One region of the Agathobaculum sp. Marseille-P7918 genome, then DNA from elsewhere that is predicted to be linked to it. Evidence: a T-box and tRNA genes for the amino acid it is inferred to sense, from the RefSeq annotation. Region 1 holds a T-box; the other holds one or more tRNA genes.
What was found. The T-box of region 1 lies ahead of pheS (phenylalanine--tRNA ligase subunit alpha). A T-box ahead of a tRNA ligase gene usually reads a tRNA of that ligase, here a tRNA-Phe.

Region 1 (4,370 bases):
ACCTTGTCCGCTACATGGAGCTGTCGGACGAAACCGCCGACCGCAAAACCGTCCTTTCCGGACTGCGGCAGGCGCTCTCCGGCGCGGAGGAGCGCGCCATCGACTGAAAACCCGTCCTGTAACTTGTGCTTTGCCGCCCCTCTGCTATAATGAAGGTATCAAAACACAGGGAGGCGATCGCCATGCGTCAAAAGCTCCGTTCTGTTCTCTGCCTGTTTGCTTTGCTCCTTGTTCTGCTGCCTGTTTCCGCGCGCGCCAACGGCCTGCCGACCTCGTCCATTTACATCAGCATCGCCGGGATGAACGACGGCATTGTATCTGTCGCCCTGCTCGGAAACGAGCCGTATGACAATCCCCCGCAAAATCCGCCCGAAGCGCTCACCGCCGCCCTGCCGGACGGCTGGTATGTGTGGGACTATGCACCGTACAACAGCGAGCAGGTGTTTTTATGGACCATTCCCTTTCCCTCGCCGTTCCGTGCGGCGCTGCTGCATGAGGACGGCACGGTGCTGCTGACCGGCGAGGCCGAGCGCACCCGCGCAATGCAAACCTTTACCATCAACGCACAGACCGGCGAAATCTCGACCTCACCGATTGGAATTGGCCTGCTCAAACAATTTGTCTGCACCTTTATGGTAACGCTCCTCATCGAGGCAGCGGTGCTGCTGCTGTTCCGTTTCAAGCTGTACGAAAACCTCAAGCCGTTTTTGCTGGTCAACCTTGCAACGCAGACTTTGATGACGCTTACCTATGGGCGCATTTTGCTCTCCGCCGATTGGAGACAAGCCTTTTTCTGGGCGTTTGCCGTCGAAGCGGTTATTTTCGTCGTCGAAGTGCTTGCCTATGCGCGCTTTCTGCGCGGACACACCCGCGCGCGCCGCGTGGCGTATGCCATCACCGCCAACCTTGTGAGCTTTGTCATCGGCACGCTGTTCATCACGCCGGTTTACAGCGCGCTGGCGCATTTGATGTATTAGAAGGAGGAATCGAATGACCCGCAAACGAAAATTTCTGCTTGTGCTGCTCGCCATGGCGGTGCTCGTCGCGGTGTCCGGTCTTGCGTGGCAGACCGTCGGCAAACAACAGACCATCCAGGCCGAAGTGCGCACCGCGCGCATGACGCAAATTGAAAACACCGTGCCGGACGGCATCCTGTCGGCGCAGGAGCTGCTTTCACAGCCCGTCGAGCAAGACGGCGTGAGCTTGCACCGCGCGGCCTACTATCCGCAGGCCGAGGCGCTCGTATGCTTCTTCGAAAACGAGGACCCCAACCGGGATATATACCCCGCCGCACTCCCCAACTGCAACGCTACCATACTGCCCGATGCATACGGCATCACGGCATATATTTTTGAGGACGTGCCGGCCGATGCGCTCACCGGCGGCGTGGTCGTCGAGATGACTGACTGGCAGTTTGAAAGCTGCAAACCGCTCACCTTTGCGCTGGGCGCCTGATTGTACGCAAATTTGTGCAACTTCCCCTTGCATTTGCCGGAAAACTGTGTTTTAATAATACTGTTATGGAATAACGATACCTGCGATGAACAGGGAAAGTACCGTCACTCCCCTCTTTTCAGAGAAAACGGCCTTTGGCTGCGAGCCGTTCAAAGAGACCTGACGCGAAGTTCCCCTGCGAGCACCGGCGCTGAACGGCTTTTCCAGTAGGCGCAGGCGAAGTAACGCCCCGTTACCGGCGTTCAATGAGCGCCCGGCCTGTCCGGGAATCAGGGTGGTACCACGGAAGATGTATTATACGCCTTTCGTCCCTACTTTTTCGGGACGAAAGGCTTTTTTATTGCGTCCCTGAACGATTTTTCATAAAGGAGAGTCATCATGAAAGAAAAACTGCAAGGCATTTTGCAGGCCGCCAAGGACCAGCTTGCCGCTGCGGGCGACGCCCGTGCGCTCGACGAGGCGCGTGTACGCTTTCTCGGCAAAAAGGGCGAGCTGACCGCACTCTTAAAGGGCATGAAGGACGTGGCCGCAGAGGAGCGTCCGGTTGTCGGCCAGCTCATTAACGACGTGCGCGCCGAAATCGAAACCATCATCGACAAGCAGAAGGAAGTCATCGAGCAGGCTGCGCTGGCACATAAGCTGGAGGCTGAGACCATCGACGTCACTCTGCCGGGCGAGGAAGTCGTCATCGGCAAAAAGCACCCGCTCAATATCGTGCTGGACGAGCTCAAGGAAATCTTCATCGGTCTGGGCTTCTCGATTGCAGAAGGCCCGGAGGTCGAGCTGGACCACTACAACTTTGAAGCGCTCAACATCCCGAAGGACCATCCCGCGCGCGACACGCAGGACACCTTCTACATCTCGGACAACGTGGTGCTGCGCACGCAGACCTCGCCCATGCAGGTGCGCACGATGGAGCAGAAAAAGCCCCCCATCCGCATCATTGCACCGGGCCGCGTGTACCGTTCGGACGCGGTTGACGCCACCCACTCCCCGCTGTTCCATCAGATTGAGGGGCTGGTCGTCGATAAGGGCATCCGCATGTCTGACCTCAAGGGCATCCTTGAACTGTTCGCCAAAAAGCTGTACGGCGAGGACACGGTCGTGCGGTTCCGCCCGCACCACTTCCCGTTCACCGAGCCGAGTGCCGAAATGGATATCCAGTGCTACCGCTGCCACGGCGCGGGCTGCCCGCTGTGCAAGGGCGAGGGCTGGATCGAAATCCTCGGCTGCGGCATGGTGCACCCCAAGGTGCTCGAAATGAGCGGCATCGACCCCGAGGAGTATTCGGGCTATGCGTTCGGCATCGGTCTGGAGCGCACGGTCATGGGCCGTTTCAAGATTGACGACATCCGCCTGTTCTACGAGAACGACGTGCGGTTTTTGGAACAGTTCTAAGAACTTCGTTCGAAACCACGCTTTCGAACGAAAGGATGCACCGTACCTCCGTACGGATGCATCCCACGCTGAGAAAAAACCGTGATACACGGCCCAGGCCGCCCTCTCTTGGTCTGCGACCAATTCACCTTGTGCTCCCGGTTTTTTCGGCTGCTTTGCAGCCTTTCTAAAATGCGCCTGACGGCGCGGTATCCTGAACATTACGATAAAGGAGCGTTCATCTATTATGAAGTTGCCGCTTTCCTGGCTTTCGGATTATACCGATATTTCCGGCGTCACCCCCAAGGAGTATGACGCCCGTCTGACCATGTCCGGCTCCAAGGTCGAGGAGGTTTACTATCTCGGCGCGGAGATTGAAAACGTCGTGACCGGCAAAGTGCTGTCGGTTGTCGACCATCCGGACTCCGACCACCTGAAAATCTGCCAGATCGACGTGGGTCAGAGCGAACCCATTCAGATCGTCACCGGCGCGCCCAATGTCACCCCCGATTCGGTGGGCGAAATCTGCCCGGTCGCGCTGCACAAGTCCACGCTGCCCGGCGGCGTCAAAATCACCAAGGGCAAGCTGCGCGGCGAAGTCTCTAACGGCATGATGTGCTCGTTCCAGGAGCTGGGGCTGACGCACGGCTGCGTGCCCTACGCCTGCGAGAACGGCATCCTGTTCCTGCCCGAAGGCACGCCCGTGGGCGAGGATATCAAGAAGGTGCTCGGTCTCGACGACTACGTTGCCGACTTTGAAATCACCTCCAACCGTGCCGACTGCTTCAGCGTCATCGGTCTTGCGCGCGAAACCGCCGCGACCTTTGACCGTCCGTTTTCGGTCAAGGAGCCGGTGGTCAAGGGTTCGGGCGACGACATCAACAAGTATATGTCGGTTGAGGTGGTCGACACCGATCTGTGCCCGCGCTACACCGCGCGTCTGGTCAAGAACATCAAAATCGAGCCGTCCCCCGCGTGGATGCGCGAGCGTCTGCATGCCTGCGGCGTACGCCCGATTAACAACATCGTTGATATCACCAACTACGTCATGCTTGAATACGGTCAGCCGATGCATGCGTTCGATTACTCCTGCCTGTCCGACGGCAAGATTGTCGTGCGCCGCGCTCGGAACGGCGAGTCCATCCAGACCCTTGACGGGCAGGATCACGACCTGACCGACAAGATGCTGGCCATCTGCGACAACGACAAGCCGGTTGCAGTTGCGGGCGTTATGGGCGGCGCAAACTCCGAAATTGAGGACGACACCAAAACGGTCGTGTTCGAATCCGCCTGCTTCCACGGCGCAACCGTGCGCGTGACGGCCAAGGCGCTCGGCATGCGCACCGAGGCATCCGGCCGCTTTGAAAAGGGCCTTGACCCGTCGCTGACCATGCCCGCCGTGCAGCGTGCGTGCGAGCTGGTCGAAATGCTCGGCGCGGGCGAGGTTGTCGACGGCATCATTGACGCATGCGCCGCCGACCTGACCCCCAAGACGCTGCCCTTTGAGCCGGACAAGATGAACGCACTGCTCGGCCTTG
Region 2 (4,370 bases), on a different contig from region 1:
TAGCAGCAAATTTAGTTCAACAAACATTCGGTCGAGCAACACCAGATGTACTTGCTCATCCTCTGCACGACGACCGGTAACAAACAGCAGATAAATTAATGCAACCAGCGCCACAAAGAACACCGCGATGCATTTGGCAACTGCACCGCTGAATACGTCGCGTCCCTGTTCCCATCGCGTACGCAATGCAGCAGCCTGCTCTTCCGTCATACGCAGGAGGATGCAGTCTCCCGCCTGCAACTGGGTCCTATCCGCTGCTTTTTCTGCCACTGTCTGCTCATCCCAGTAATCGTCATACTTGTCTGTCCAGCCCAGAAGTACATACGTATAGTCCCATACTTCAACATTGCCATACCATTCTCCCGGTTTGATTATCAGATAATAAGGAGAACTCTCTGTCCTCGTCTCAGTCAAATCGACATTTTTTAAGACCGTACCACCCAATCTGGCATAATAGTCACCATAGAAATTATCTTTCAGCAATTGCGCAGTTTCATTCTGATCCCGACCATTGCGAAGCGAATTATCCAAAATCGTCAATGCAGAATTGAAACCTCGACTTAACATCCCCGAGCTTTCAAAGCTGGACTCCAGCAGATAAACGCTGCCTCCATACTCTTCACTCTGTTCATAAAACCACTGTGCCGCACTGCCAGCCGTCAATCCGGCCACCGCCACACAGACCAGGCACACCACAAACGCAATGCCCTTCAGAATAGGCGAACGCATCACCTTTTTCATGTTCCCTCACTCCTCTCTATCTTGTATCCCACGCCCCACACGACCTTGAGGTACCGCGGCTCCTTCGGGTTGATTTCAATCTTTTCACGAATGTGCCGCACATGCACCGCAATCGCATTGTCCGACACAACTTCATCATTCCATACCTGCCGATAAATCTCCTCGGTAGAGAATACCTTACCCGGATGGCGACACAGCAGTTCGAGGATTTTGTATTCAAGCGGCGTCAGGCGCACCGCTTCACCATCTACTGTTACCGTTTTACTCTCGGTATCGAGCACCAGCCCTCGAATAGCAATCTGCTTTTCCGTCACCTGCATTGCACCAAGCTGCGTATAGCGCCGCAGCTGGCTCTTGACCCGCGCCACCAACTCAGATGGGTTAAAAGGCTTCGTGATGTAATCATCCGCGCCCGCCGTCAAACCGAGAATTTTATCCGCATCCTCACTCTTGGCCGAAATCAGGATAATCGGAATGTTCTTGCTCTCCCGCACCTTGAGCAGTGTCTTGATACCGTCCAGTTCGGGCATCATGATGTCCAGCAGCAGCAGATGAACCATACGCGTCATAATAATGTCCAGCGCTTCCAGGCCGTTATAGGCTTTCTCAACCGCGTAGCCGTCTGCCTGCAAAAAAATCGCAATGCTGTCCACAATCTCCTTATCATCGTCCACCACTAGTACCGTAAGCTTCTCCATGGTGTCCCCCTCCTCTATGGTTCTATGATAACAAAGGTTTCTGTTGATTTTCCTCATGAAATTCTTAAGATTTTCTTATTATTTTTCAGAAAGCAAAAAAAGAGACGCCACATTGGCGTCTCTTTTTTTGGAGGTACCACCCAGAATCGAACTGGGGATCAGGGAGTTGCAGTCCCACGCCTTACCGCTTGGCTATGGTACCAGATGTGGAGCGGCTGACGAGGCTCGAACTCGCTACCTCCACCTTGGCAAGGTGGCGCTCTACCAGATGAGCTACAGCCGCATATTTATGGTGCCTCCGGGCGGAATCGAACCACCGACACGGGGATTTTCAGTCCCCTGCTCTACCGACTGAGCTACAGAGGCAAGTTTTCTTCAATCGATTAAGACTGAAGAAATGGCGACCCGGATGGGACTTGAACCCACGGCCTCCAGCGTGACAGGCTGGCGCTCTAACCAACTGAGCTACCGGGCCGAATCGCCGCCGCCGTAATCATCAGCGGCGAGATTTATTATATCGAAACATTAGCGAAATGTCAACACTTTTTTGACGATTTTTTTATTTTTCTGCATGGGCCAAAAGCTGTCGCAACTCTTCCCGCGAAAAAACATAGACTTTATCGCAAAACTGGCAAGTTACCTCACTTTTTTCCTGTTCTTCCGCCATTTTGGATAATTCGTCTTTTCCCATGCTGAGCAGAGCGCGCTCCACCTTTTCCCGACTGCACGCACAACGGTAGCCAATCGGATCGGTCTGTAAAAAGTCTACCGCGAAGCCGTCCAGCACGGTCTGCACGATTTGCTCGAGCGTCATCCCCTTGTCCAGCATTGTGGTCATCGGCTCAATTTTTGCCAGATTCGCTTCCAGACGGTCAATATCCGCATCCTTGACACCCGGCATCAGCTGCACCAGCCAGCCGCCCGCGCACTTGACCGAACGGTCGGTATCCACCAGCACCCCCAGCGCACACGCAGACGGAATCTGCTCGCTCTCCGCAAAATAGCGTGTCAAATCCTCGGCAATTTCACCATTGACCAATGCAACCGTACCGGTAATCGGGTCTTTCAGCCCAATGTCCTTTATCACCATCAGATAGCCACGGCCTACACCGCCGCCCACGTCCAGCTTGCCATCCGCGCGCAGCGGCAGCTCACAGCCCGCATTCTGCAGATAACCGCGTACCCAGCCGTCTGCATCGCCGACGCAAACAATCGTCCCCAGCGGGCCGTTTCCCTTAACCTGTACGGTAACCGACCCATCATCGGTCTTGAGCTGGCTGCCCATAATCGCCGTCGCAGTCAGGGTACGACCAAGCGCCGCGGTCGCCACCGGCGTAGTATCGTGAATCTCCCGCGCACGCTCGACCAATCCGGTCGTCACGGCGGCGGAAATCTGAATGCCCGCATCTCGGGCGATTGCGCGAAGTAACGTATCGCTCATATTTGTTTAATCTCTCTTTCGTGCGGTAATATAAACCCTATCTTCCCCACCCTGTACCGGCGAGAACGATTGGTCTCCATAGGTTTTGATTTCGGAAAAGCCTGCCTTTTCCAGCATGGCGATCAGTTCCGGAATGGTGTAAATACGCTCCTCATGCGTCTCCTGCGCGCGTGTCCATGCATCACCGTCCCGTTCGAAAATATCGAACTGATAGGCACACAGACCGTCCTCTACTGCGGCCTGCCAGACGCAAAACACGTCCTCATCCTCGCGCACATAGCTGTTACCATCAATGCGCGCAAACTTTTCTGGCGTGTTGATATCGAACACGAATAAACCCGTTTTGGGCTCCAGAAATAAGTGTACCCGGTCGAACGCCTTTTGCAGCACCGCCGGTTCCGTCACATAATTAACGCTGTCCAGACAGCACAGGCACACATCCACCGTACCGTATAAATCAAGCTGCTCCATGCGCTGATTGAGGAACAGCGGGCGCGGTTCGCAATCAAAGGTGTTCTGCATCGCCTGCATCAGCATTTCAGGGGAAGCATCCACACCGATCATGTCGTATCCGCGCTGCGCCAGCAATCGCGTCAGACTGCCTGTACCACAGGCCAGATCGAGAACGAGCTTGGGTTCTACACCTTCACGCGCAAACAGCGCAACAAAAAACTCCGCCCACTGCTCATAGCCCACATCATCTGTAAAGCGGTCATAGTATGCCGACAGAGTTTGATAACTATTCATCGTCTTCCTTCAAACGGTCCAGCATTTTACGATATCCATCGGACCCATATACCAAGCACTTATTGACACGGCTGATTGTGGCCGTCGATGCACCGGTCTCCTGCACAATGTCGCTGTAAATGCGGCCCTCGTCCAACATGCGAGCAACCTGAAAGCGCTGCACCATTGCACGAAGCTCAGCGATTGTACACAAATCCTCAAAAAAGTCATAACAATCTTCCACTGTCTTGAGCTTCAGGATCCCTCGAAACAAGATGTCCATATCCTCATCTTTCAGCTTTCGATTCAAGACGTATCCCTCCTACATGCATATTACGTTTTCGTTTATTCACATTATAGCACAGCGCTTTCATAATGTAAAGTACGAAAACCGACTTACAAACCGTTCTTATGCAGTCCATTCCGATAAAAAAAACGAACCGCATCCAAAAGGATGCGGTTCGCACTGTTTCCAACGCAGAAACTTCTTATGCCTTGCCGTTGCAGCCGAGCACATGGACCAGCTTGTGAGCAACCATGTCCTTAACAGCCTGACGAGCGGGCTTGAGGTACTGACGGGGATCGAAGTGATCCGGATGCTCGTCGAAGTACTCACGGATGGTAGCGGTGATAGCCAGACGGATATCCGAGTCAATGTTGATCTTGCAGACGGACAGCTTAGCAGCCTGACGCAGCTCTTCCTCCGGAATGCCGATTGCATCGGGCATCTTGCCGCCGTGCGCGTTGATGATGTCAACAAACTT

Region 2: it encodes a tRNA-Phe, which carries the amino acid that the T-box ahead of pheS (phenylalanine--tRNA ligase subunit alpha) is inferred to sense. The anticodon was not compared.

Annotation. Positions count from the first base shown of each region.
Region 1 is NZ_CAXTXI010000002.1:296,586-300,955, forward strand. It holds gene ACESSO_RS04820 (hypothetical protein) at 1-107, shown strand, start outside; gene ACESSO_RS04825 (hypothetical protein) at 183-977, shown strand; gene ACESSO_RS04830 (hypothetical protein) at 991-1,455, shown strand; T-box leader at 1,532-1,771, shown strand; gene pheS (phenylalanine--tRNA ligase subunit alpha) at 1,834-2,853, shown strand; gene pheT (phenylalanine--tRNA ligase subunit beta) at 3,080-4,370, shown strand, end outside.
Region 2 is NZ_CAXTXI010000009.1:73,226-77,595, reverse strand. It holds gene ACESSO_RS12285 (sensor histidine kinase) at 1-741, opposite strand, end outside; gene ACESSO_RS12280 (response regulator transcription factor) at 738-1,439, opposite strand; tRNA gene ACESSO_RS12275 (tRNA-Cys) at 1,568-1,641, opposite strand; tRNA gene ACESSO_RS12270 (tRNA-Gly) at 1,647-1,722, opposite strand; tRNA gene ACESSO_RS12265 (tRNA-Phe) at 1,730-1,805, opposite strand; tRNA gene ACESSO_RS12260 (tRNA-Asp) at 1,838-1,914, opposite strand; gene hslO (Hsp33 family molecular chaperone HslO) at 1,999-2,880, opposite strand; gene ACESSO_RS12250 (class I SAM-dependent methyltransferase) at 2,887-3,627, opposite strand; gene ACESSO_RS12245 (YerC/YecD family TrpR-related protein) at 3,620-3,916, opposite strand; gene fba (class II fructose-1,6-bisphosphate aldolase) at 4,095-4,370, opposite strand, start outside.